Regions from separate parts of the Amycolatopsis sp. WQ 127309 genome, predicted to be linked through region 2. Evidence: riboswitches for the same ligand, from Rfam matches in the RefSeq annotation. Region 2 holds a riboswitch; each other region holds the start of a gene.
The links. A riboswitch is a leader RNA that binds a small molecule or an ion and turns the genes downstream of it on or off. The one in region 2 is predicted to bind cobalamin.
Positions count from the first base shown of each region.

Region 1: linked by a shared signal. The riboswitch ahead of metE (5-methyltetrahydropteroyltriglutamate--homocysteine S-methyltransferase) and the one ahead of MUY22_RS34890 (prenyltransferase/squalene oxidase repeat-containing protein) in region 2 are both predicted to bind cobalamin.
Region 3: linked by a shared signal. The riboswitch ahead of MUY22_RS00695 (CbtB-domain containing protein) and the one ahead of MUY22_RS34890 (prenyltransferase/squalene oxidase repeat-containing protein) in region 2 are both predicted to bind cobalamin.

Region 1 is NZ_CP095481.1:5,841,273-5,849,050, reverse strand. It holds gene MUY22_RS27600 (ribonucleoside-diphosphate reductase subunit alpha) at 1-109, shown strand, start outside; gene MUY22_RS27595 (ribonucleotide-diphosphate reductase subunit beta) at 123-1,196, shown strand; cobalamin riboswitch at 1,245-1,439, shown strand; gene metE (5-methyltetrahydropteroyltriglutamate--homocysteine S-methyltransferase) at 1,538-3,796, shown strand; gene MUY22_RS27585 (cytochrome P450) at 3,992-5,452, shown strand; gene MUY22_RS27580 (diguanylate cyclase domain-containing protein) at 5,690-7,507, shown strand; gene MUY22_RS27575 (peroxiredoxin) at 7,590-7,778, shown strand, end outside.
Region 2 is NZ_CP095481.1:7,730,214-7,737,991, forward strand. It holds gene MUY22_RS34865 (S8 family serine peptidase) at 1-640, opposite strand, end outside; gene MUY22_RS34870 (hypothetical protein) at 1,032-1,442, shown strand; gene MUY22_RS34875 (hypothetical protein) at 1,465-1,668, shown strand; gene MUY22_RS34880 (serine hydrolase) at 1,675-2,535, opposite strand; gene MUY22_RS34885 (hypothetical protein) at 2,637-3,518, opposite strand; adenosylcobalamin (AdoCbl) riboswitch at 3,727-3,875, shown strand; gene MUY22_RS34890 (prenyltransferase/squalene oxidase repeat-containing protein) at 3,943-6,453, shown strand; gene MUY22_RS34895 (hypothetical protein) at 6,458-7,321, shown strand; gene MUY22_RS34900 (ABC transporter substrate-binding protein) at 7,318-7,778, shown strand, end outside.
Region 3 is NZ_CP095481.1:155,886-163,663, forward strand. It holds gene MUY22_RS00685 (DeoR/GlpR family DNA-binding transcription regulator) at 1-395, shown strand, start outside; gene MUY22_RS00690 (ROK family protein) at 753-1,652, opposite strand; cobalamin riboswitch at 1,664-1,815, shown strand; gene MUY22_RS00695 (CbtB-domain containing protein) at 1,846-2,055, shown strand; gene MUY22_RS00700 (CbtA family protein) at 2,074-2,844, shown strand; gene MUY22_RS00705 (DUF4190 domain-containing protein) at 2,908-3,543, shown strand; gene MUY22_RS00710 (cobyric acid synthase) at 3,547-5,028, opposite strand; gene MUY22_RS00715 (cobalamin biosynthesis protein) at 5,448-6,407, opposite strand; gene MUY22_RS00720 (bifunctional adenosylcobinamide kinase/adenosylcobinamide-phosphate guanylyltransferase) at 6,444-7,046, shown strand; gene cobT (nicotinate-nucleotide--dimethylbenzimidazole phosphoribosyltransferase) at 7,069-7,778, shown strand, end outside.

The DNA.
Region 1 (7,778 bases), 1.9 Mb from region 2:
GGCCGCCAAGCCGGAGCCGAAGGAGCTGCCGAAGACGGACGTCGACTTCGTCACCACCGAAGGCGCCGCCTGCCGCATCGACGACCCCGACTGCGAAGCCTGCCAGTAAGGAACCCGAGAACATGACCAACGTGGAGACGACCGGCGTCACCGGCCTCGGTGAGATCGAGGTCGGGGCGGCCCGGATCAACGTCGACGACAAGCGCATGATCAACGCGCGCGCCGACGTCAACCAGCTGCTGCCGATGAAGTACCGGTGGGCGTGGGACAAGTACCTGGCCGGCTGCAACAACCACTGGATGCCGACCGAGGTCGCCATGCAGGCCGACATCGCGCTGTGGAAGTCGACCGACGGCCTCACCGAGGACGAGCGGCAGATGCTGAAGCGCAACCTCGGCTTCTTCGCGACCGCGGAGTCCTTGGTGGCCAACAACATCGTGCTCGCGGTGTACCGCCAGATCACCAACCCCGAGTGCCGCCAGTACCTGCTGCGCCAGGCGTTCGAGGAAGCCGTGCACACGCACACCTTCCAGTACATCTGCGAGAGCCTCGGCCTGGTCGAGGGCGAGCTGTTCAACATGTACCGCGAGGTTCCGTCCATTTCGGACAAGGACGCGTGGGCGCTGAAGTACACGCAGCACCTGGAGGACCCGGACTTCGAGACCGGGACGCCGGAAGCCGACACGGCGTTCCTGCGTGACCTCGTCGCGTTCTACGTGATCTTCGAGGGCATGTGGTTCTACACCGGCTTCGCGCAGATCCTCTCGCTCGGCCGCCGCAACAAGATGGTCGGCATCGCCGAGCAGTACCAGTACATCCTGCGCGACGAGTCGATCCACCTGAACTTCGGCATCGACTGCATCAACCAGATCAAGATCGAGAACCCGCACCTGTGGACCGAAGAGTTCCAGGAAGAGGTGCGCGGGATGCTGAAGGACGCTTGCGAGCTGGAGGTCGCGTACGCGCGTGACACCATGCCGCGCGGGATGCTCGGCCTGTCGGCGCAGCTGTGCGAGCAGTACATGCACTTCATCACCGACCGGCGCGCGCAGCAGATCGGCATCCAGCCGATCTTCGGCGAGACCGAGAACCCGTTCCCGTGGATGTCCGAGGCGATGGACCTGAAGAAGGAGAAGAACTTCTTCGAAACCCGCGTCATCGAGTACCAGTCGGGCGGCGCCCTCGACTGGGACTGAGTTCTCCGGCTAGGCTCGGCCACGCCACTGGTTCGCCAGGGCGTGGCCGAGCTTTGTTGTGCGTGAGGTCACACCCTGTCGAGGCAACAGGGAACCCGGTGTGAATCCGGGACTGCCCCGCAGCGGTGAGTGGGAACGAAAGCCGTCATGTAAGCACTGAGCGCGAGCTTGGGAAGCGACGGCCGGTAGGCACGAGCGGTACGCCCACGAGTCCGAAGACCTGCCCGTGGTGCGTGCGCCGACGGCGTGCGCGAGTCCGGGCCTCGTGGGATGGGCACGCACCGAAACGCTCGCCGCCGCGCGCGTCCGGACTCCTCGAACGAGCTCGCGAGGAGAGAGCTGTGACCGAAATCGGCACCACTGTGCTGGGCTACCCCCGGATCGGTCCGGACCGGGAGCTCAAACGCGCCCTCGAGCGCTTCTGGGCGGGCAAGAACGACGAAGCCGCACTGCTGGCCACCGGCCGTGAGCTGCGGGTTCAGACGTGGCAAGGACTGCGGGACGCGGGGCTGGACTCCGTCCCGTCCAACACGTTCTCGCACTACGACCAGGTGCTCGACACCGCCGAGCTGTTCGGCGCGCTGCCCGCGCGCTTCACCGGGCTCGGCCTGTCGAAGCTCGACACCTACTTCGCGGCCGCCCGCGGCGTCCAGGACGCCCCGGCGATGGAGATGACGAAGTGGTTCGACACGAACTACCACTACATCGTCCCCGAACTGGGCCCGGGCACGACGTTCGCGCTCACCGGCTCCAAGCCCCTGGACGAGTACCGCGAAGCCCGCGCCCTGGGCGTCGAAACGCGGCCCGTGCTGGTCGGGCCGGTGACGTTCCTGCTGCTGAGCAAGGGCGACGACGGATTCCGGCCGCTGGACCTGCTCGACGGCCTGCTCGACGCGTACGCCGACCTGCTGCGGCAGCTGCACGACGAGGGCGTCGAGTGGGTCCAGCTCGACGAGCCGGCGTTCGCCGGTGACCGCTCAGAAGACGAGCTGAACGCGCTCATCCGCGCCTACCACCGGCTGGGCAAGGAGACCGCGCGGCCGAAGCTGCTGGTCGCGGGCTACTTCGGCGGCCTGGGCCGCGGGCTCGGCGTGCTGGCCCGCTCCCCCATCGAGGCGCTCGCCGTCGACCTGGTCACTGATGAGTCCTTTGTGGACGCCGTCGCGGCCGAAGGGGCGTTGCGGGACAAGGAGGTCCTGGCCGGGGTCGTCGACGGCCGCAACGTCTGGCGCACCGACCCGCAGAAGGCGCTGAGCCGGGCCGCGACCCTGCTCGGCGCGGCGGCGAAGGTCAGCGTCTCGACGTCGTGCTCGCTGCTGCACGTCCCCTACGACGTCGCACGGGAGGACCTCGACCCGCGGCTCAAGGGCTGGCTCGCCTTCGCGAAGCAGAAGGTCGACGAGGTCGTCCTGCTCGGGAAGGCGCTCGCGGGCGAGGACGTCGACCTGACGGCGGCGCGGCACGTCGTCGCCGATCGCGCGTCGGCGGCCGAGCTGGCCGACGACAAGGTGCGCGCGCGGCTCGCGGACCTGCGGCCCGAGCACACCGTCCGCGCGCCGTACGCCACACGGGCCGCGGCGCAGCAGGCGGCGCTGAACCTGCCGCCGCTGCCGAGCACGACCATCGGGTCGTTCCCGCAGACCGTGGAGGTGCGCAAGGCGCGGGCCGCGCACAAGGCCGGCGCGCTCGACGACGCCGGGTACGACGACGCGATGCGCGCCGAGGTCGAGCGGGTCGTCCGGCTGCAGGAGGAGCTGGGCCTCGACGTGCTGGTGCACGGCGAGCCCGAGCGCAACGACATGGTGCAGTACTTCGCCGAGCGGCTGGCCGGGTTCGCCGCGACCGACCACGGCTGGGTGCAGTCCTACGGCTCCCGCTGCGTCCGGCCGCCGATCCTCTACGGCGACGTCTCGCGCCCGGTGCCGATGACCGTGGCGTGGGCCCGCTACGCCCAGGGCCTGACGCCGAAGCCGGTCAAGGGCATGCTGACCGGGCCGGTGACGATCCTGGCGTGGTCGTTCGTGCGCGACGACCAGCCGCTGGGCGACACCGCCCGGCAGGTCGCCCTGGCCATCCGCGACGAGGTCCACGACCTCGAAGCGGCGGGCATCCAGGTCATCCAGGTCGACGAGCCGGCCCTGCGGGAGCTGCTGCCGCTGCGTTCCCGCGACCACCAGGCGTACTTCGACTGGGCGGTGTCGTCGTTCCGGCTGGCGACGTCCGGGATCGCCGACGCGACGCAGATCCACACGCACATGTGCTACTCGGAGTTCGGCGAGGTGCTGCCGGCGATCGACGCGCTCGACGCCGACGTCACCAGCATCGAGGCGGCCCGCTCGAAGATGGAGGTGCTCGCCGACCTGACGGCGGCCGGCTTCGGCCGCGGCGTCGGGCCTGGGGTGTACGACATCCACTCGCCGCGCGTGCCGTCCCCGGCCGAGGTGGCCGGCCTGCTGCGGACGGCGACGGGCGCGGTGCCGGCGTCGCGGGTGTGGGTCAACCCGGACTGCGGCCTGAAGACCCGCGGCTACGCGGAGGTCGAGCCGGCGCTGCGCAACCTGGTCGAAGCGGCCCGGCAGGTGCGCACCGAGCTGGGCTGAGGCTCGGCGCGGGCCGCCGCCCCCGTCATCCAGTTTACCGGCGGGGTCCGACAGAACCGCGGCTCCAAAGCCGTGAAGGACTCCTTACCGGCTCTTAGCGCCGGTAAGGAGGCCTTCACGGCTCACCCGAAAAGACTGTTGTCAGGTGGTCAACAAGGGTGCATCGTGTGAGGGGTAGCCGATCTCGACGGGGAGATGGTCACCTTGACGCGCACTGTGGGCCGGGCCGCCGAAACGTTGCGTGAGCGCGTGCCCCCGCTGACCTCGCTGCCCCTCCCCCGCGCCGTCGACCAGCGGTGGCTGCGGTCGCGCTGGCCCGTGCAGGAGCTCGCGACGCCGCCCGCCGGCAGCGGCCTCAAGCCCGTGCTCGGCGACGAAGGCCCGCCCGTGGTCGGGCACATGCTCGAGATGATGCGCTTCGGCCCCGCGTTCGGCCTCCGCCGCCACGAGCTCTACGGCCCGGTGTCGTGGACCGGCGGGTTCGGCCGTCGGATCGTCGCGCTGTCCGGGCCGGAGGCGACGCAGATCGCGCTCGTCAACAAGGACAAGACGTTCTCGCAGGAGGGCTGGAAGTTCTTCATCGAGCGGTTCTTCGAGCGCGGCCTGATGCTGATGGACTTCGGCGAGCACCACCTGCACCGCCGGATCATGCAGGAGGCCTTCACCCGGGCGCGGCTCACCGGCTACGTCAACGAGATGGGCCCGGCTCTGCGCGAAGGCGTCGCGACCTGGGGAACGAGCGAGCGGCCGCGGCTGTACTGGTCGCTCAAGCAGCTGACCCTCGACGTCGCGACGCGCGTGTTCATGGGCATGCGCAGCGGCGCCGACTCGCACCGGATCAACCGCGCGTTCGTCAGCTCCGTGCGGGCCGGCACCGCGCTGGTGCGCGTCCCGGTGCCCGGCGGCCGCTGGTCGGCCGGGCTGCACGGGCGGAAGGTCCTGGAGCGCTACTTCGGCGAGACCCTGCCCGCCAAGCGGGCCGCCGACGGCGACGACCTGTTCGCCGCGCTCTGCCACGCCACCACCGAGGACGGCGACCGGTTCTCCGACACCGACATCGTCAACCACATGATCTTCCTGATGATGGCCGCGCACGACACGACGACCATCACCAGCAGCGCCATGGCCTACTACCTCGCCAAGCACCCGGAGTGGCAGGAGCGGGCGCGCGCGGAGTCGCTGGCGCTGGGCGACGACGTCCTCGACATCGACGCCATCGACCGGCTGGAGACGCTCGACCTGGTGATGAAGGAGGCGCTGCGGCTCGTCGCGCCGGTGCCGTCGCTGACCCGCCAGACCGTCAAGGACACCGAGGTCCTCGGGCACTACATCCCGGAGGGCACGCTCGTCGGCGTCTCGCCGACGGTGAACCACTTCGACCCCGGGTGCTGGACCGACCCGTTCCGCTTCGACCCCGAGCGCTTCGCCGAACCGCGGCGCGAGGACAAGTCGCACCGGATGGCGTGGATGCCCTTCGGCGGCGGCGCGCACAAGTGCATCGGGCTCCACTTCGGCGGTCTCGAGGTGAAGCTGCTGATGCACGAGATGCTGCGGGCGTACCGCTGGTCGGTTCCGGAGAGTTACACCGCGCGCTGGGACTACGTCTCGCTACCGGTGCCCGCGGACGGTCTCCCGGTGCGGTTGACCCCTCGCTGACCCGCCACCCGTCCGGGTACCGATACACATGGTGACACGATGTCACCAATCGTGGAGGTCTGTCACTCGTTCAGCCGGTAGACACCCCGTTACACACGTGATGGCGTGGCATCGGCCGCGGCCGATGGGTACCCCGTGCGGGTTCCCGAACACCGGCACCGCGCCTGAACTGGCCAGACCTGTGCGTGAAGAAGGTGGAGAGTGTCTGAGCCCGGTGCCGCGCCAGGGTTGGTGGACGTGGCCCGCAGGTGGGCGGCGACGCTCGCCGACACCAAAGGAGTAACGCTTCCCCCGGAAGAGCTCGAACAGCTCCTGCTCGGGGTCGCGACGGACGCGGTCGACCACGTCAGCTCGGGGCACGACGGGGCGCTGCTGCGGTTCAGCGCGCTCTACGCCGCGTCGCCGATGGGGATCGCGCTGGCCGACCCGGACGGCGGGATCGTCGAGGCGAACCTCGCGCTGGGGCAGCTGCTCGGGTGCCCGCCGGACCGGTTGCGGGGCCGGCACATCACCGAGCTCGGCTCGACCGGCCACGACGTCTCCCGGCTCAAGGCCGGGCTGGAGCACGTGAACACCGGGGTCGAGCGCTTCCGGGAGCGGATGCTGCTCGACCACGTCGACGACGGCAAGCTCTGGACCGACGTCACGCTCGCCCGGCTGCCCGGCGACCGGCCGGGTTCGGTGTACCCGGTGCTGATGGTCTCCGACGCGAACGAGCTGCACCTGCTGCAGGAGCGGCTGGTGCACCAGAACATCCACGACCCGCTCACCGGGCTGCCGAACGCGTCGTCGTTCACCACCAAGCTCGAAGCGGCGCTCGGCGCCGGCGCGCGTGACGACATCGCGCTGATCTACCTCGACGTCGACGGCTTCAAGGTCGTCAACGACGGCCTCGGTGCCGGCGTCGGCGACCAGGTGCTGCGCGGCGTCGCGGGCAAGCTGTCCGCCGTGTTCACCGGCCACCACGACGGGTTCGTCGCGCGGCTGTCCGGCGACGGCTTCGCGGTGCTGCTGCGCGGCGAGCTCTCCGCCGCCGAGGTCGTCGAGCTGGTCGAGCGCGCGCTGGAGGACCTCAACGAGCCGATCTACCTCGGCGGGCACGGCATCGGCGTGAGCGCCAGCGCGGGCATCGTGGTGCGCGCGGCCGTCGAAGACGGGGCCGCGGAGCTGTTGCGAGCCGCGGAGATCGCGTTGCACCGGGCCAAGGAGGCCGGCAAGGCGCAGTGGATGCTGTTCGACCCGGAGCTGGACGCGCGCGACCGCGGCCGCTACCAGCTGGGCGCGGTGATCGCCGGCGCGCTGGAGAACGGCGAGTTCTCGCTGGTCTACCAGCCGACGGTGAAGCTCGCCGACCCCGGCCGGATCGCCGCGGTCAACGCCGGGCTGCGCTGGAACCACCCGGAGAAGGGCGAGCTCGGCTCCGAGGAGTTCTACCCGCTGGCCCAGACCACGGGCATGACGGTCCCGCTCGGCCGCTGGCTGCTCGCCGAGTCCCTGGCCGCCACGGCCCGCTGGCGCACCCGCCTGGGCGACGCGGCACCGGACGTCTGCGTCCGCCTGCCGACGCGGCTGGCCATCGACCCGGACCTGGTGATGCTGGTCCGCGAGCAGCTGACCAAGCACGAGCTGCCGGCGACGGCGTTGCGCCTGTGCACCGACCGCGACTCGGTCCTCGACCCGCGCGGCGAGGTCCTGGACTCGTTCGCGGTGCTGGCCGACCTGGGCACGCAGCTGGTGCTGACCATCTCGGGCTCGGCGGACCTGGAGCTGATCCCCCAGCACGGCCTGCCGGTGAAGCACGTGATCCTGTCGGGCCCGGTGATCGACGCCCTGGACGCGGAGGAGCCGGCCGAGTCCGACATCCGCCACCTGACCCAGCTGGTCACCCGGGCCCGCGAGCTGCAGCTGCGCGTGGGAGCGGAAGGCGTCCGCACCCACGAACAGGCGGCGCGGCTGCGCCAGCTGGGCGTGCTGGCGGCCCGAGGCCAGTTCGCCAACGACTCCGCCACGGGCGACGAGGTGGACGAGCTGATCGCGAGGCACCCGGCCACCTGACGCGGATCTCGACCAAGCCGGTCGTACGTCGGCTCCGAAGGACGGGCAGGATGGGTTCTGCCGCCGACGAGAAGGGACCTCCATGGACGCCGGAGACCTCGCCCCCGATTTCACGCTGCCCGACGACCAGGGCCAGGAGCGCAAGCTCTCGGACTTCCTGGCCACCGGACCGGTGGTGCTGTTCTTCTACCCGGCCGCGATGACCGGCGGGTGCACCGCCGAGAGCTGCCACTTCCGCGACCTCGCCGCGGAGTTCGCCGAGGTCGGCGCG
Region 2 (7,778 bases):
AGCCGTCCGGCCGGATGAAGTCGGCGTAGTCCGGGTCCATGTTGTCGGCGAGGAACGCGACCTTCACGCCGGAACCGTCGGCGAGATCGGACGCGCTCTTCGAGCCGTCGGTGCTGTAGGCGTGGATCGAGGTGAGCGCTTCCGGTTCCAGCAGCGGCTTCGCGGGGTCGGCCGGGCAGATCGCGCCGGGCGCCGTCGACGTCCGGGGCTGCGCGCTCGGCGCCGTCCCGCTCGCTGCCGCCGGCGGTGTGCTCGGCGTGGGCAGCGTGACCTTGCTGTCCGGCAGCACGGAGGCCACCGCCGGGTCCTGCGCGAGCGCGGCCGCCTGCGCGGGGCTGACGGTCGCGGAGAAGGCGTTGCCGACCGCGAAGTGCTTGACGTTGGCCGGCGCCGGCCCGGTGAGCTTGCCCAGCACCGCGTTCTGCGCTCTGGTCGCTTGGTCGCGTCTGCTCCCGGACGCCGCTTTCGTCGGTGGCGCTGACGCGATCTGGTCGCCCAGCACCACGATCACCGCCTGCGACGCGGTCCCGGCGTTCGCCGCGGCCGCGGCCGCACCGGCCGGCTGAATGGATCCGGCCAGCACCAAGCCACCGACGGCGGCCAGAACCGCCGGCCGGAGTATGAGCGACGAACGCCGCATATGCAGCTCCCTGGTCGTAGGGGTTCAAATCCAGCAGATCCGACTAAATCGGACTCCCTTTTTCGGGGCTCGATTTCGTCGCCTGGCGACTATTGCGGTTCAGCGTCCCGTCCACAAGCGACAATGGTCGGCGATTCCACGCAATTCCGTGCCGCAACGGGCGTTACATCCGCATTGACCGATGTCATGAGTGGCTGTGGGCGAGTTGGAAAATTCCCGACACCCATCGACGAATTCGCCCGCCCCGCTGCGGCCCGAGGACGTCGGCGGGGCGTCCGGTTGCCGCTCGTCCGGCGGAATTCCCCGCACTCGTCCGGCGCTACCTGCGGGATGTTGCGCTGGGTATCGTCCCTGTGTCGTACAGAGGAACCACCAGTTCCGGAGGTAACCCATGCGCAAGAGTGCGGCCCTGGTTTCGACCGTCCTGCTGGCGGCGGGCATCGGTGTGCTGACCGCCGGACCCGCCGCGGCCCTGGGCGGCGAGACCTACGGATGCCAGGTCTCGCCGGGCCCGGTGGGCTCCTACACCGGGAACTGCCACAACAGCGCGAAGTTCCACGGCCCCTACTCGGCCGGATTCTCCGTCGGCGGCGCGGCCGCCGGCACGACCTACACCTGGCACGTCCCGGCCGGCTACCAGACCGCACCCGGCCTGTGTGGCACGACGTCCGGCTGCCGGGTCGACGGCCTGACCGGCGACGACGAAGTCACCGTCTCGGTCACCCTGACCCAGGACGGCGCCACCGAAACCCTGACCGCAACGGCGTTCATCCTGGCGGTCTGCGGCAACGTCTACTGCTGACCGGCTCGATACCCCGCTGCTTGTGACGTCGAACGGCGAAGGGCTGATCCCGCTCTCGCCGCTGCCGGGGCGCACGATCGCTCGCCCGGCCGCCTACCGCTCTCGGTTGCGGGACCTGCTCGACCTGGTGGCCGAGGCCGTGCGGATCGCCCGCACGTCGAGCGACGACTACCTTCGGCACCGAGTCGAGATCCGGGTCGGCACCACGGAAGACGATCCAGCTTGATCCCCGTCACTTGCTTCCCGAGCCCGTGGTCGAACCGATGTCGATCCGGCCGAACAGCTGCTGGGCCACGGACTTGCACACTTCGGCGCCGTAGTGGTGCTCGTGGCCCTGGTCCGGGTAGTGCACCATCACCGCGAGCACCCAGTGGTCCCACATCGCCAGGCAGTTCACCGTCCACCAGGCGCCGTGCCGGGTCCAGCCGTTCTTGACGGCCGGGTGCAGGCCCGCCAGGGCCGGGGCCTCCGGGATGCCGAACGCGGTCGCGGGGTCGGCCGACCGCATGAGGTCCAGCAGCTTGGCCCGCCACCGCGGGCTCAAGCCCGGACCGCGGGCCACGCACCGGCCGAGCAGGGTCGCCTCGGTCGCCGGCATCGTGGTCTTGGACCACCAGTTCGGGTGGATCGTCGTGTCGTGCAGGCCGCAGGTGCGGATCATCCGGGCGATCGAGTCGTCGCCGCCGAGCCGGAGGTAGAGCGTCTGCGCGGCACGGTCGTCGCTGGACCGGATCATGCGGGTCACCCGATCCTCGTCCTCGGCCGAGATCCGCGACTTCCGCGAGGCCAGGTAGTCCACCGCGAGCCAGCTCTTGATCATGGATTCGGTCGTGGTGCGCAAGGTCCCGGCACCGACCACGGTGCCGGTGTCCGTCTCGCGCAACGCCCACGACCATTCGCCCCGGACGTCGACCGCCACCTCGGCCGCCCCCGGAACCGGCGTGGCCGCCCGTGTCCGCGGGAACGACGGCGGGACGTCCGGCGCCGGTGACGTGCCCGCCGCGGCGGGCACGTTCGCGGAACGAACGCAGACCGCCGCGGCGAGCGCGCCGAGGATGACACCGACCAGGACGACGAGCACGGAATTACGCATCGAAACTCCTCGGCTGGGCCACCGATGCCGCGGAATCACGGCAATTCGAGTGCGCTTTCGGAAATGCGGAACAGATCGGATTCCGCCGGTGACGCTGATTCTCAGCGATTGAGCTGAACGGAGTTCAGCAAAGCCAGCGCGGCCTGTTCGTTGGCGCGTGAACTGTCGATTTCGAGGGTGTAGGCCCCGAGTTTCCGGTGCTGGTGCACGGGCAGCGGGTCCTGCGGAAAGCTGCTGTCCGCGGCTCTGCTGGTCAGCGACACTGTCAGCGAGAAGCATCGGGGGTCGAGCGGGGCCTTCCCGACCTCGGCGGGCGGGCAGAGCACGAGGGTGTTGGTTTCGGGTTCGCTGGTGAACGTGCCGACCTGCTGCCCGTCGGGCACCTGCAGCGACTTGAGCGGTGACGCGATCACCGGTGGCGTGGTGTGGACCTTCCCGAGCAGGGCCAGCATTTCCGCCGCTGTCACCGGTTTCGTGGTCGTCACCCGGATCCAGCGGTTCGGGCCGTCCTGCCACATGACCGACTGCGGGTGCGGGATCTGGTCCGCCGACGAGGGTTTCGCGGCCAGTGCGCTGTGGGGCGCGGTGCCGTCCCGGACGTCGATCTCGAACGCGTACCGGTGATCCTGCGCGTAGTGCAGGCCGGCGAAGTGCGGCTGGACGGCCCAGAACAGCAAGTCCCAGGAACTGTCCTCGAGGCTGATCGCCGGTGCGGCCGGGGGCACCTTGCCGGCGGCCGGCGGCTGGGTCACCGTGGCGGACGGCGGGCTCGCGAGCGTGGCCGGTGGCACCGCGGCGGTACCTCGGTTCTGCGCCCAGAAGACCCCCGCGCCGAGGGCGGCCACCGCGAGTGTCACGGCGGCGACGCTGGTCGTGTGGCGCCGCCGGACCCGGCGGCCGGCGACGGTCACCACGGCGTCGGGATCGGACGCCGGCGGCTCCTGGGCGTCCGACGCGCGGCGCACCTCGTCGAGGTCGGTCATGGCACGGTCTCCTTGCCTTCGTCGAGCTGGACGCGCAGCGCTCAGGCACCGCACACCTCTCAAGAGGTCACCTGCACCGCGTTCTGTTGCAGTTGTCTTCGAGATTGCCCGGACGGCCGCGCGCGTCCCCGGTGTGGTGAAGGCGACGTGAGTTCTGCCGTTCCCGTTCGGCTGACCAGGTGTTAGTGTCGGCTCGCTCAGTCAGCACAACTTCATGTTTTCTGCCCGTGGCAGGGGAAGCCGGTCGAAGTCCGGCACTGTCGCGCAACCGTGGGTCACCTTGGGGTGACGAGTCGGATTACCGCCTCGGGCAGGTGTTTGTCGAACCGCTGTCGCGCCAGCAGTGGGTGGACGCCCGGCCTCCCGTGGGGGCCGGTCTCTCCCTGTGTGTGTCGCGCCGGCGTCTGGGGAGAGGAAGGATCACGTGGCCGGCAAGCGGTTCAGGCCCATCGCGGCCTGGGTGTCCGCCGTCGTCGTGTTCACCGTCGGCTCGGTGACGCCGGCCTTCGCCGGTGACCTCGCGGCCTCGAAGCCGACGTCGAAGTGGCTCGCCGCGCAGCTCGCGCCCGACGGCACCCTGCAGAACCCGCTCGGTGGCGCGCTGCCCGACCACGGGCTGATGATCGACACGCTCTTCGCGATGTACGCCTCCGGCGACGGCGCGCTGGCCGCGCCCATCGTGAAGTACCTCGACGACGACCACCACGCCACCGACTACTACACGTGGGACGGCCTCGTCCCCGGCCAGGGCTACGACGCGATCATCACCGGTGGTGCCGCGGCGAAGGTGCTGGTCGCCGCGGAGATCGCCGGGCGGGACCCGAGGTCCTTCGGTGGGCACGACATGGTCGCCGAGACCCTCGGCACCATCGCGCGTTCGGGCGTCGACAAGGGCCGCGTCAGCGACTACTCGAAGAACCCCGACTTCAAGGACTTCGTCAGCAACAACGCCAACGTGTTCGGCCAGGCCCTGGCTGTGATCGGGCTGGCGGGCGCCGGCCTGACCGATCGGCTCGCGATCGACACGATGCTGAAACAGCAGTGCTCGGACGGCTTCTTCCGGATCTTCTTCGGCCTCATCCCCACCACGGAGACCGGCGACCAGGTGACACCGGACGGCCACCGGATCTCGACGTGTGACGAGGGCGAGCCGTTCGACCAGTCGACGCCGGACGGCGACGCCACCGGCGTCGCGCTCTCGGCGATGCTCGCCGCCCGCGACGCCGGTGCGGCGAACCTCGACGCGCCCATCACCAAGGCCGTGAGGTGGCTGAAGGCCCACCAGACCGCGAGTGGCGGCTGGGGCGGCGGCGTCGGCACCGAAGCGCCCAACACCAACAGCACCGGCCTGATCCTGCAGGCGCTCGCCGACGCCGGGTGCGCGGACGCCGCGATGGCGTCGGGGACCGCTTTCCTCCGGTCCGCCGAAGCGACCGCGGCCGACACGGGCACCCCGCTCGGGGATCAGCTCGGCGCCATCGCCTACACCCCGGCCGAGTACCGAGCCGCGCGCACCGCCGGGATCGGCGGGCTCGACACCTGGATCCGCGCGAGCGCGCAGGCCGCACTCGGCCTGTCCCAGGTCGGGTTCCACGACCTCACCCTCGGCCACGCCGGAGCGCAGGGGCCACCGGACCCCGGCTGCGGCCTGCCCGTTCCGCCACCGCCGCCGCCCGGCGAAAAGCCCGCGCCGACGGGGGATCACGCTGTGAAGCCGCCGGTCAGCCCGAAGGCCGGCACCCCGGCGGTGCGGCCCGGTTCGCCGCGCGGCACCGTGGTCGTCCCCGCCGACGCGCCGGCGCCGGTGACCGGCCCGACCCCGGCCGACCGGCTGGGCGGTTACCTCGCGAGCCGGCTCGTCGACGGCGACCACGTCGAGGTCGCCCAGGACGGCAAGACCTTCGTCGACTACGACCTGACGGCGGATCTCGTGCTCGCCCTGCACACGCTCGGGCAGCAGCCGGACGCCGCGGCCCGGGCGTCACGGTTCCTGCTGAGCCCGGACTCGGTCCGGGCCTACGCCCACGGCGCGCCCTACGAACAAGGCCAGGCGGCTTATGCCGAACCCCTGGCCAAGCTGGACGTCATCGCCCGCTTCGTGGCGGACCCGGCCGTCCCCCAGCTGGGCACCGACCTCGCCGCGCTGCGCACCGCGTCCGGGGAGTTCACCGACACCGGGGAGTTCGCCGACACCACCGGATCCCTGCGGCGGCACGCGTGGGCCACGCTGGCGACCACGGCCACGGCGCCGGCCGATGCCGCGGCCGGGACACTCGTCGCCCACCAGTGCGCGGACGGGCTCTTCCCGGCCGTCTTGACCGGGAAGCCGTGCGCCACCGGCGATCTCGCCGCGACGGCCGCCGCAGTCGAGGCGCTGAACGCCGTCCCGCGTGACGGCCGGGCGCCGGGCAACGTCGCGCCGGCCGGCTGGACGCCCGAACACCGGCAGGCCCTCGAGTCCGCCGCCGCGGCGCTGACCACCCGCACCGGACCCGACGGCACGGTCGCCGCGGCGGACGGGCAGCCCGATCCCGTGCTCACGGCGGCCGTCGCCGGCGGGTTCAGCTCCGCCGGGCTCGACGCGAGCAAGGCCGCACAGGCCCTCGGCGCGCTCGTCCTGGCCGACGGCGGGTTCCCGAAGAGCCCGGGCGGGCCGAGCGACCCCGGCGCGAGCATCGCCGCGGCGACCGGGATCGCCGGGCGGACCTGGCTCGACGCGGACGGCTCCCCGCTCACGACGGCGGTCCGGTTGCCGCTGGCCGAGCCGCTCGCCGCCGCGGGTGGCCACGGCGGTGTCGTCGCGGCGCCGGCCGCTCTCGGCGGTTCGGCGCTCTGGCTGGCCTTCCGCCTGTCCGGTGCCGCGCTCGTCCTCGCCTTCGCGCTGGCCGCCGGCCTGCGCCACCTGATCACCCGCACACCACGCACCAGGGGGTAACACCATGAGACGTCTTCCTTCGCTGCTGGCCGGTCTCGCCGTCCTGGCCGGGCTCGTCGTGTCGTCGGCGACGCCGGCGTCGGCGGTCGACCCGGCCAAGGGCTACACCGGGATCTGCACCGGCAACGACGCGCTGAGCGGCGTCACCGTCGTCGTCGACTTCCAGGAGCTGAACGGCAACGGCGGCACCGCCGCGCCGACGATCACCCGCTGCTCGCCGAACGCCGCCCCCGGCACGGACCGCACCGGCATCCAGGCCCTGCAGGACGCGGGCATCGCCGTCGCCGGCGTCGCGCAGTGGGGACTCGGGTTCGTCTGCCGGCTGGAAGGCCGGCCCTCGGCGACCGAGCCGATCCCGGTCTCGGGCAACCCGACGTACAAGGAAGCCTGCGTGCGGACGCCGCCGGGTGGCGCGTACTGGTCGTACTGGAACGCCACCGGCGCCACCTCGACCTGGACCTACAGCAGCTACGGCGCGCTCAACCGCAACGTCGTCCCCGGCGGTTTCGAAGGCTGGTCGTTCTCCCTGAACCGGTCCGCCAGCACGAACCCGGTGCCGCGCGTGACCCCGCTCAACCCGGCCGTGAACGCGTCCAACCCGACCGTGAGCCTGTCGGCCGACGACCTGGACCACAAGATCACCCTGGGCCAGAGCACCACCCTGACCTGGACGTCCACCAACGCCACGACGCTCACCGCGCAGTCGGTCGCCCCGGCCGCCGGCGGCGGCGCCTGGTCGGGGTCGCTGGCCGTGCCCGGTGGGACGAAGACGATCACGCCGACGGCCAAGGGCACCTACACGTACACGATCAAGGCGGCCGGCACCGGCGGCACGGTGTACTCGACGGCGACCCTGACGGTGCAGTGAGGCGGATCTTCGCGGGGGCGGCCGTCGCGGTGCTGACGGCCGCGCTCGCCCCGGGCGTCGCGCACGCCGTCGACCAGGGCAAGGGCCATCCCGGGTTCTGCACCGACGGCGCCGGGGTCACCGTCGTGCTCGACTTCCAGCAGCTGGGCGGCACGACCATCGTGCGCTGCGACCCGCAGACCGGCCGTGGCACCGGCCTGGACGCGCTGAAGAACGCGGGTTTCCAGATCGCCGGGGTCCAGCGGTGGGGCGAGGCGTTCATCTGCCGCATCGAGAACCGGCCGTCCGCGGTCGAGGAGATCCCGGTCAAGGGCAACGAGCACTACAAGGAGACCTGCGTCGACACACCGCCCGCAGCGGGCTACTGGTCGTACTGGCACGCCGGGAACAACTGCGCGTGGGAGTACAGCCAGTGGGGCGTGAAGAACCGCGACTTCACCACGGGTGGCTTCGAAGG
Region 3 (7,778 bases), 3.6 Mb from region 2:
CGCTCAACATCGCCCACGAGCTGGCGGTCCGCCCCAACATCAAGATCGTCGTGACGGGCGGCGTGGCCCGCCAGCACTCCTTCGAGCTGACGGGCCCGCTGGCCAGCCTGTTCCTCGACCAGATCACCCTGGACCTGGTGTTCCTGGGCGTGGACGCGTTCGACCCCGAGCGCGGCGCGTACGCCCACCACGAAGGCGAGGCGAGCATCAACCGCCTGCTGGCATCGCGAGCGCGTCAGGTGGTGGTGATAGCGGACAGCGGCAAACTGGGCGGCCACGCGTTCGCCCGCATCTGCGACACCACGGCGGTCCACCAGCTGATCACGGACTCGGGAGCGGACCCGGACCAGATAGCGGCCTTCGCAGCGGCGGGAGTCGAGGTCGTCACGGCCTGACCAGCCGTCGGTGGTGACGTCGCCGGGCGGCCCGCGGCGAGGTGTCCGGCGATGACTACACCCCAGCGAGCGGCCCGAGGCCCCTTCCGCTCCGATCGGCGTCGCGCTCGGCCGGTGTGGAAACCCCCAGCCCCCCAGACCAGCCCCCACCACTCCCTGGGGGGCGTCCCACGTCCAGTCTATCGCCCCTGACCTGCAAAAACGGGCTCCGGCAAATCTGTGGACAACTGCCCGGCTGTGGACAAGCGACTTGACACAGCCGGGCAGATCCGTCAGAGACGTCAGAGACACAGCCGGGGCGGATCCGAAAGAGGCACAGCAGCTCCGTCAGCGCGCCGCCAGGGCACAGCAGCTCCGTCAGTGCGCCGCCAGCCGGTCCAAGGCCAGCAGCCCCGCCCCCAGCCGCCCGGCCTCGTCGCCCAGCTTCGCGATCCGCAGCTCCGGCATCCGCTGGAAAGTCAGGTGCGACGCCAGCCAGTCGCGCACCGGCTCGAGCACGTAGTCCGCCGCCGTGAACAGCCCGCCGCCCAGGACGATCACCTCCGGGCCGAGCAGCGTCAGCAGCGTCCGGATGCCGTGGCCGAGGCCGTCCAGCGCGTCCTGGACCACCTCCACCGCGACCTCGTCGCCGTGGCGGGCCAGGTCGACGACCTCCCGCGCGCCGTCGGCGGGGCGGCCCGTGCGTTCGGTGTAGCGGCGGGCGATCGCCGCCGCCGAGGAAATCGCCTCCAGGCAGCCGGTCGCGCCGCAGCCGCACTTCAGCGAGTGGCCGACGTCGATGTGGCCGACCTCGCCCGCCTGCCCGCCCGCGCGGTGGATGCGGCCGTCGAGCAGCAGCGCGGCCGCGATCCCGGTGCCGACCGGGATGAACGCCGCGTTCCGCGCGCCCTGTCCGGCGCCGACGCGGAACTCGGCGATGCCGCCCGCGGTGACGTCGTGGCCGAACGCCACCGGCAGCCCCAGCCGGTCCTCCAGCAGCTCGCCGAAGTGGACCTCGCGCCAGTCGAGGTTGGCGGAGAAGTGGCAGATCCGGGTCTCCTCGTCGACGATCCCCGGCACCACCACGCCGACCGCGGCCGGTGTCACTGTGCCGGCCTGCCCGGCCAGCATGTCGACGATCTCCGCCACCTGCTCGGCCAGCGCCGTGCCGTCCGCGCTGCGCGCCGTCTCGGCCCGCAGCGTCGCCTTCGGCTGCAGCTGCTCGTCGAGCAGCGCCGCCTTGATCGTCGTACCGCCCACGTCGAGGGCCGCCACCATTCGAGTCACCGGCGCATTGTCACATTGACGGGCCCGGAAGTGCGGACCTACGCTCAACCGGCAAGACGACGGAATCCGGAACGCGGTGCAAGTCCGCGCGGTCGCGCCACTGTGACCCCCGCCAGGGGGAAGCCAGACCCGGACCGTCGTATGAACCCCGATGAGGCCGCGAAAGCCCGAGGAGGCCCCCACCATGTCGCAAGCGGCAGTCCCCGCCGTTCCGCTCCCGGTCCGGATCCCGATCCGTGAGATCGTCCCGTGGGCGGTGTTCGTGGTGCTCCTCGCCCTGATCGCGGTGTACTTCGTCAGCGCCGAGCAGGGCGCCACCTCGATCTTCGCGAACATGTACGTCCACGAGTTCGTGCACGACGGCCGGCACCTGCTGGCCTTCCCCTGCCACTGATCGGCGGCACGTACTCCCATGATGAAGTCCCTGCTGGTCCGCGGCATGCTCGCGGGCCTGATCGCCGGCGTGCTCGCGTTCGGTTTCGCCTACGCCTTCGGCGAGCCGCCGGTCGACACGTCCATCGGGCTCGAAGAGACCCTTTCCCACGACCATGCCCACGGGACGGACGCCGACGCCGGCGCCGGGCAGGCCGCCGAAGCGCCCGAAGAGGAGCTCGTCCCCCGCGACATCCAGAGCACCGTCGGGCTGCTGGCCGGCGTGCTGGTCTACGCCGTCGCGATCGGCGGGCTGCTCTCACTCGCCTTCGCGTTCGTCCAGGGCCGCCTCGGCAGCCTCCGCCCGCGGGTGACGGCGTTGCTGCTCACCGGCGGCGCGTTCGCCGTGGTGTTCCTGATCCCGTTCCTCAAGTACCCGGCCAACCCGCCCGCGGTGGGCCAGCCGGGCACGATCGGCTCGCGCACCGAGCTGTACTTCGGGTTCGTCGCCGTCTCCCTGCTCGCGGGCATCCTCGCGACGGTGTTCGGCCGCAAGCTCGCGGACCGGTTCGGCGCGCTCAACGGCTTCCTCCTCGCCGCGGCGGGCTACCTCGTGGTGGTCGCCCTGGTGGCGTGGCTGATGCCGGTGGTCGACGAGGTCCCCGCGGCTTTCCCGGCGTCGACGCTCTGGCGTTTCCGGACGGCGTCGATCGGCACCCAGGCCACGCTCTGGCTCGCCCTGGGCCTGTCTTTCGGGGCCCTCGCGGAGAAGTCGCTGACCAAGAAGACCCCGGCCGCCGTTATTTCGTGATCAAGAACCAGGCGTCGCTCCTCTAGGGTTCCCCGCCGGGTCGGGGGACTCCGGAGGGGAATCTTGTTCGACGAAACACGCTCCACGCTGTCCAGCCACGACCAGACGACCGTCCGCGGGCTCGTCGATCCCGCCGGGACCGACGGGTTCGCGATCGCGTCGCTCGTCTGCGGGCTGCTCGGGCTCGTCCCGCTCGGCGTGGTGTTCGGCTGGCGCGCGCTCGTCCGGATCGGCGGCAGCGGCCGGTCCGGACGTGGGCTCGCGATCGCCGGGCTGACGGTCAGCGTGGTCTGGCTGGGCTTGGGCGTCAGCCTGATCACGACCGGGCCGAAACACGTCACGCAGGCGGCGCCCGGCCCGGACCACATCCAGGGCTTGGCGATCGGCGACTGCCTGGACGCGGACGGCGAGCAGGTGATCCGGGCCGCCTGCGACGCGCCGCACGACGAGCAGATCGCCGACCGGGTCGACGTCAGCGGCGGGTACGCGACCTACCCGGGGCTCACCACGCTGCGGGAGCTGGCGCAGCCGTTGTGCCGGATCGCGGGGGCGGCGTACTTCACCCACGGCACCCCGCCGCCCGACCTGGAGTTCCTGGCGCACGTCCCGACCGAGTCGTCCTGGAACGCCGGGGCCCGGGAGGCGACCTGCACCTTCGGAAAGCCGGACGGCAAGCTCGCCGGGCCGCTCCAGCCCTGACCGTCAGGGCGCTCCGGGCGGCACGAACGGCAGGCCCGCCGGCGCGCCCAGTTCCAGCAACGTCAGCAGCGCCGCCGTGTCGAGGTGCTCGCCGACGGCGTCCGCCAGCCGGTCCAGCATGTCCTCGCGCAGGTCGGCGAAGCCCGGCGCGTCCGGGGACGGCGTCCACGAGACGCCCGCCTGCGCCGTCGCTTCGGTGAGCCATGCGCGGCGGAAGGCGTCGTTCTCGAAGGCGCCGTGCCAGAGCGTGCCCCAGACGGCGCCGGCGCGGTGACCGTCCAGAAAGGACTCCAGGGGCGCGGACGCCGTCACCGAACCGTGGTGGATCTCATAGGCGTCTACACGGGTGCCGCGCCACTCGCCCGACGGGCGAGCGAGCACCTTCTCCTCGGCGAACGTCACCCGGGCCGGCAGCAGGCCCAGGCCCGGTACCTCGCCGGCGCCGGACTCGACGTCGTCCACAATGGAGTCCGCGAGCATCTGGTAGCCGCCGCAGATGCCGAGGACCGGCTTCCCGGCCGCGGCGCGGGCCGCCAGCGCCGTGTCGAGACCGCGGGCACGCAGCCAGGCCAGGTCGTCGACTGTGGCGCGAGAACCGGGCAGCACGACCACGTCCGCCGCGGCGACCGTGTCCGGGTCGGCGGTCAGCGACACCGTGACGCCGGGTTCGGCGGCGAGGGCGTCGACGTCGGTGGCGTTGGACGCGCGCGGGAACCGGACGACGGCCACGCTCAAGCCGCCGCGGTGGGCCTCCCGGCGCCAGCCGGCCGCGGCCAGGGCGTCCTCCGAGTCGATCCACACCCGGTGGAGCCAGGGCAGCACGCCCAGCACCGGCCGGCCGGTGACCTTCTCCAGGCTGTCCAGGCCCGGGCGCAGCAGCCCGACGTCACCGCGGAACTTGTTGACGACCCAGCCCGCGACCAGCGCCTGGTCCTCGGCCGAGAGCAGCGCGAGGGTGCCGAACATCGCGGCGAGCACGCCACCGCGGTCGATGTCGCCGACGACGAGCACCGGCAGCCCGAACCGCCGCGCCAGCCCCAGGTTGACGTAGTCGCCGCCGCGCAGGTTGATCTCGGCGGGGCTGCCCGCGCCTTCGCAGACGACGACGTCGCAGCGCGCGCTGAGGTCTTCGTAGGCGGCGAAGGCGATCTCGGCGAGCCCGGCGCGGCCGGTCGCGTACTCCCCCGCTTCGAGGGTGCCGAACGGTTTCCCGAGCGCGACGACGTGACTGCGCCGGTCATTCCCGGGCTTGAGCAGCACGGGATTCATCGCGGCCTCGGGCTCGACGCGCGCCGCCCGCGCCTGCAGCCACTGGGCGCGCCCGATCTCGGCGCCGTCGGCGCAGACCATGGAGTTGTTGGACATGTTCTGTGCTTTGAAGGGTGCGACGCGCACCCCACGCCGGGCGAGCCACCGGCAGATCCCGGCGGTGACCAGGCTCTTCCCGGCATCGGACGTCGTCCCGGCGACGAGCAGGCCGCTCATAGTTCCTCCCTTTCCACCGGCCGCGCGGTAGCCACGGATTTGTCCGCAGCTCGCGCAGTACTCGCTGAGTTGTCCGCAGGTCGCGCACCAGTCGCAGGGTTGTCCGCAGGTCGCCCGGCACCCGCGGATTGTCCACAGCTCGTGCACTACTCGCGGAGTTGTCCGCTCATCGCCCAGTATCCGCAGAGTTGCCCATGGATCGTGTGACACCCGCGGAGTTGTCCACAGATCGCGCGGTACCCGCCGAGTTGTCCACAGATCGCCGAACGGGGCTTGTGACCGGCCACCGGCCGATAGACTGGACAGGGGCCGCCCCCCAGGGAGTGGTGGGGGCTGCCATCGCGAGCCCGAGGCCGATCCTGGACCTGACAGCCGCAGCCGCCGCTCGGCGACCAGCGCGGCCACGGCCGATCCCGGCGCTAATCGCGGCCACGGCCGATCCCGACGCTGCCCACCACAGCCGCAGCCACAGTCAGCGCGGCCGCACCCACCAGCCGGGACAACCGCACCGCCCGGCGCAGGTCGACCGGCTCCGGGTCACGTCCCTCGCCCAGCCGCGCCCGGCGCTCGACCTCGCCGCCGTAGCTGTTCGTGCCGCCCAGCCGGATGCCCAGCGCGCCCGCGAACGCCGCCTCCACCTGGCCCGCGTTGGGGCTCGGGTGGTGCCCGCCGTCGCGGCGCCAGATCCGCCAGGCCGTGTGCGCCCGGCCGCCGACGAGGGGCGCGCATACAGCCGTTAGCGCGGCTCCGAGGCGGGACGGGGCCAGGTTCACCAGGTCGTCGGCGCGCGCCGCCGCCCAGCCGAACTCCTGGTAGTGCGGTGAGCGGTAGCCGACCATCGCGTCGAGTGTGTTGAGCGCGCGGTAGCCGAGCAGGCCCGGCAGCCCGGCGACGGCGCCCCAGAACAGCGGCGCGACCACGGCGTCCGACGTGTTCTCGGCGATCGACTCGGTCGCCGCGCGGGTCAGCCCGGCGGAGTCGAGCGTCGTCGCGTCGCGCGCGCAGAGGTGCGAGAGCCGCATACGCGCCGAAGGGACTTCGCCCGCTTCGAGCAGCTTCGCCATCTCCGCGCCTTCGTCGGCGAGACCACGTCCACCAAGCACCACCCACGTACAGACGGCAGTCGCCGCGAAGCGCGCGAAGGGACTTCGCCGCGTCACAGTCTGAAGCGCGGCGCCGAGGCCGACAGCTGTGAAGGCGCTCAAACCCGCGTAGGCGGCTCCGCGCCGCTTCGAGTCGGCCCACACGCGGCGTTCGAGAGCCGCCGCGGCGGTACCGAAGATCGCCACCGGATGCCCCCGACGGGGGTCGCCGAACAGGGTGTCGGCGACATATCCGGTAACGAGTCCGGCCGCGGTTGTCCCTAGACGGAGTGGCACGTGGCGCACGTTAGCGCGTGCACCACAATGCCCGGTATGACCAAGCTGACGCACCGGCTAGCCGGGTATCTCGAAAACCTGGCCCGCGCCCTCCGCCGGTACGGACGCGACGAAGGAAAGGTGCTCGTCCTCGGCGGGGTCCGCTCGGGGAAGTCGCGGCACGCCGAGCGGCTCGTCGCCCGCCACCCGCACCTCGTCTACGTCGCGCCCGGCCTGCTCCCGAGCGACGACGACCCCGAATGGGCCGCGCGGGTGGCCGCGCACCAGGCGCGGCGGCCGTCGAACTGGAAGACCGTCGAGACCACGGACCTCGCGGGCACGCTCAGGAAGGCGACCGAGCCGCTCCTCATCGACTGCCTCGGCACCTGGCTCTCGCGGGTGCTCGACGAGGTCGGCGCGTGGGAGCAGGAGCGGGGCTGGGAGCACCGGCTCGACGACCGGCTCGAGGACTTCCTGGCCGCGTGGGCCGCTGCGCGGGTGCCGGTGGTCGCGGTCAGCAACGAGGTCGGCAGCGGTGTGGTGCCCGCAACGTCGTCCGGACGGCTGTTCCGTGATGTGCTGGGCGCACTCAACAACCGGGTGTCCGCCGACGCCGACCGGGTCCAGCTGGTCGTCGCGGGGCGGGTGCTCGACCTGTAGGACCCGTACCCCGGAGGCGCTCGTGTTCGACGTACCCGTGCCTGATGCCACCGTCCGCGCCGCCGCGCAGGAGCGGCTCGACGGCCTGGTCAAGCCGCTCGGCTCGCTGGGCAGGCTCGAGGAGATCGCCGCCTGGCTGGCCGCGGCGCACGGCAGCGTGCCGCCGCGCCCCCTGGACGACGTCCGCGTCGTCGTCTTCGCGGGCGACCACGGCGTGTCCGCGCTGTCGGCGTACCCGCGCGAGGTGACCGCGGCGATGGTGCGGGTGTTCCTGGCCGGCAAGAGCGGCGTCAACGTGCTGGCCGCGCAGGTCGGCGCGCGGGTCCGGGTCGCCGACCTCGGCGTCGACTGGGACGGTTCGGACGTCCCGGCGGACGTGACGGCCCACAAGATCCGCCGCGGCTCGGGCTCGATCGACGTCGAGGACGCCTTGGAGCCGGGCGAAGCGCGGGCGGCTTTCGAGGCGGGCCGCGCGATCGCGGACGAAGAGCGCGAAGCGGACGTGCTCATCCCGGGTGACATGGGCATCGGCAACACGGCGATGTGCGCGGCCCTGGTCGCGGCGTCGCTGGGGTTGCCGGCGTCCGAGGTGGTCGGCACCGGAACCGGCGTCGACGCGGATGGCTTGGAGCGCAAGACGGCGGCGGTCTCGGCGGCGTTGACGCGGACCGCGGGCCGGGTGGATGACCCGTTCGAGCGGCTGACGGCCCTGGGCAGCGCCTGCGTCGCGGC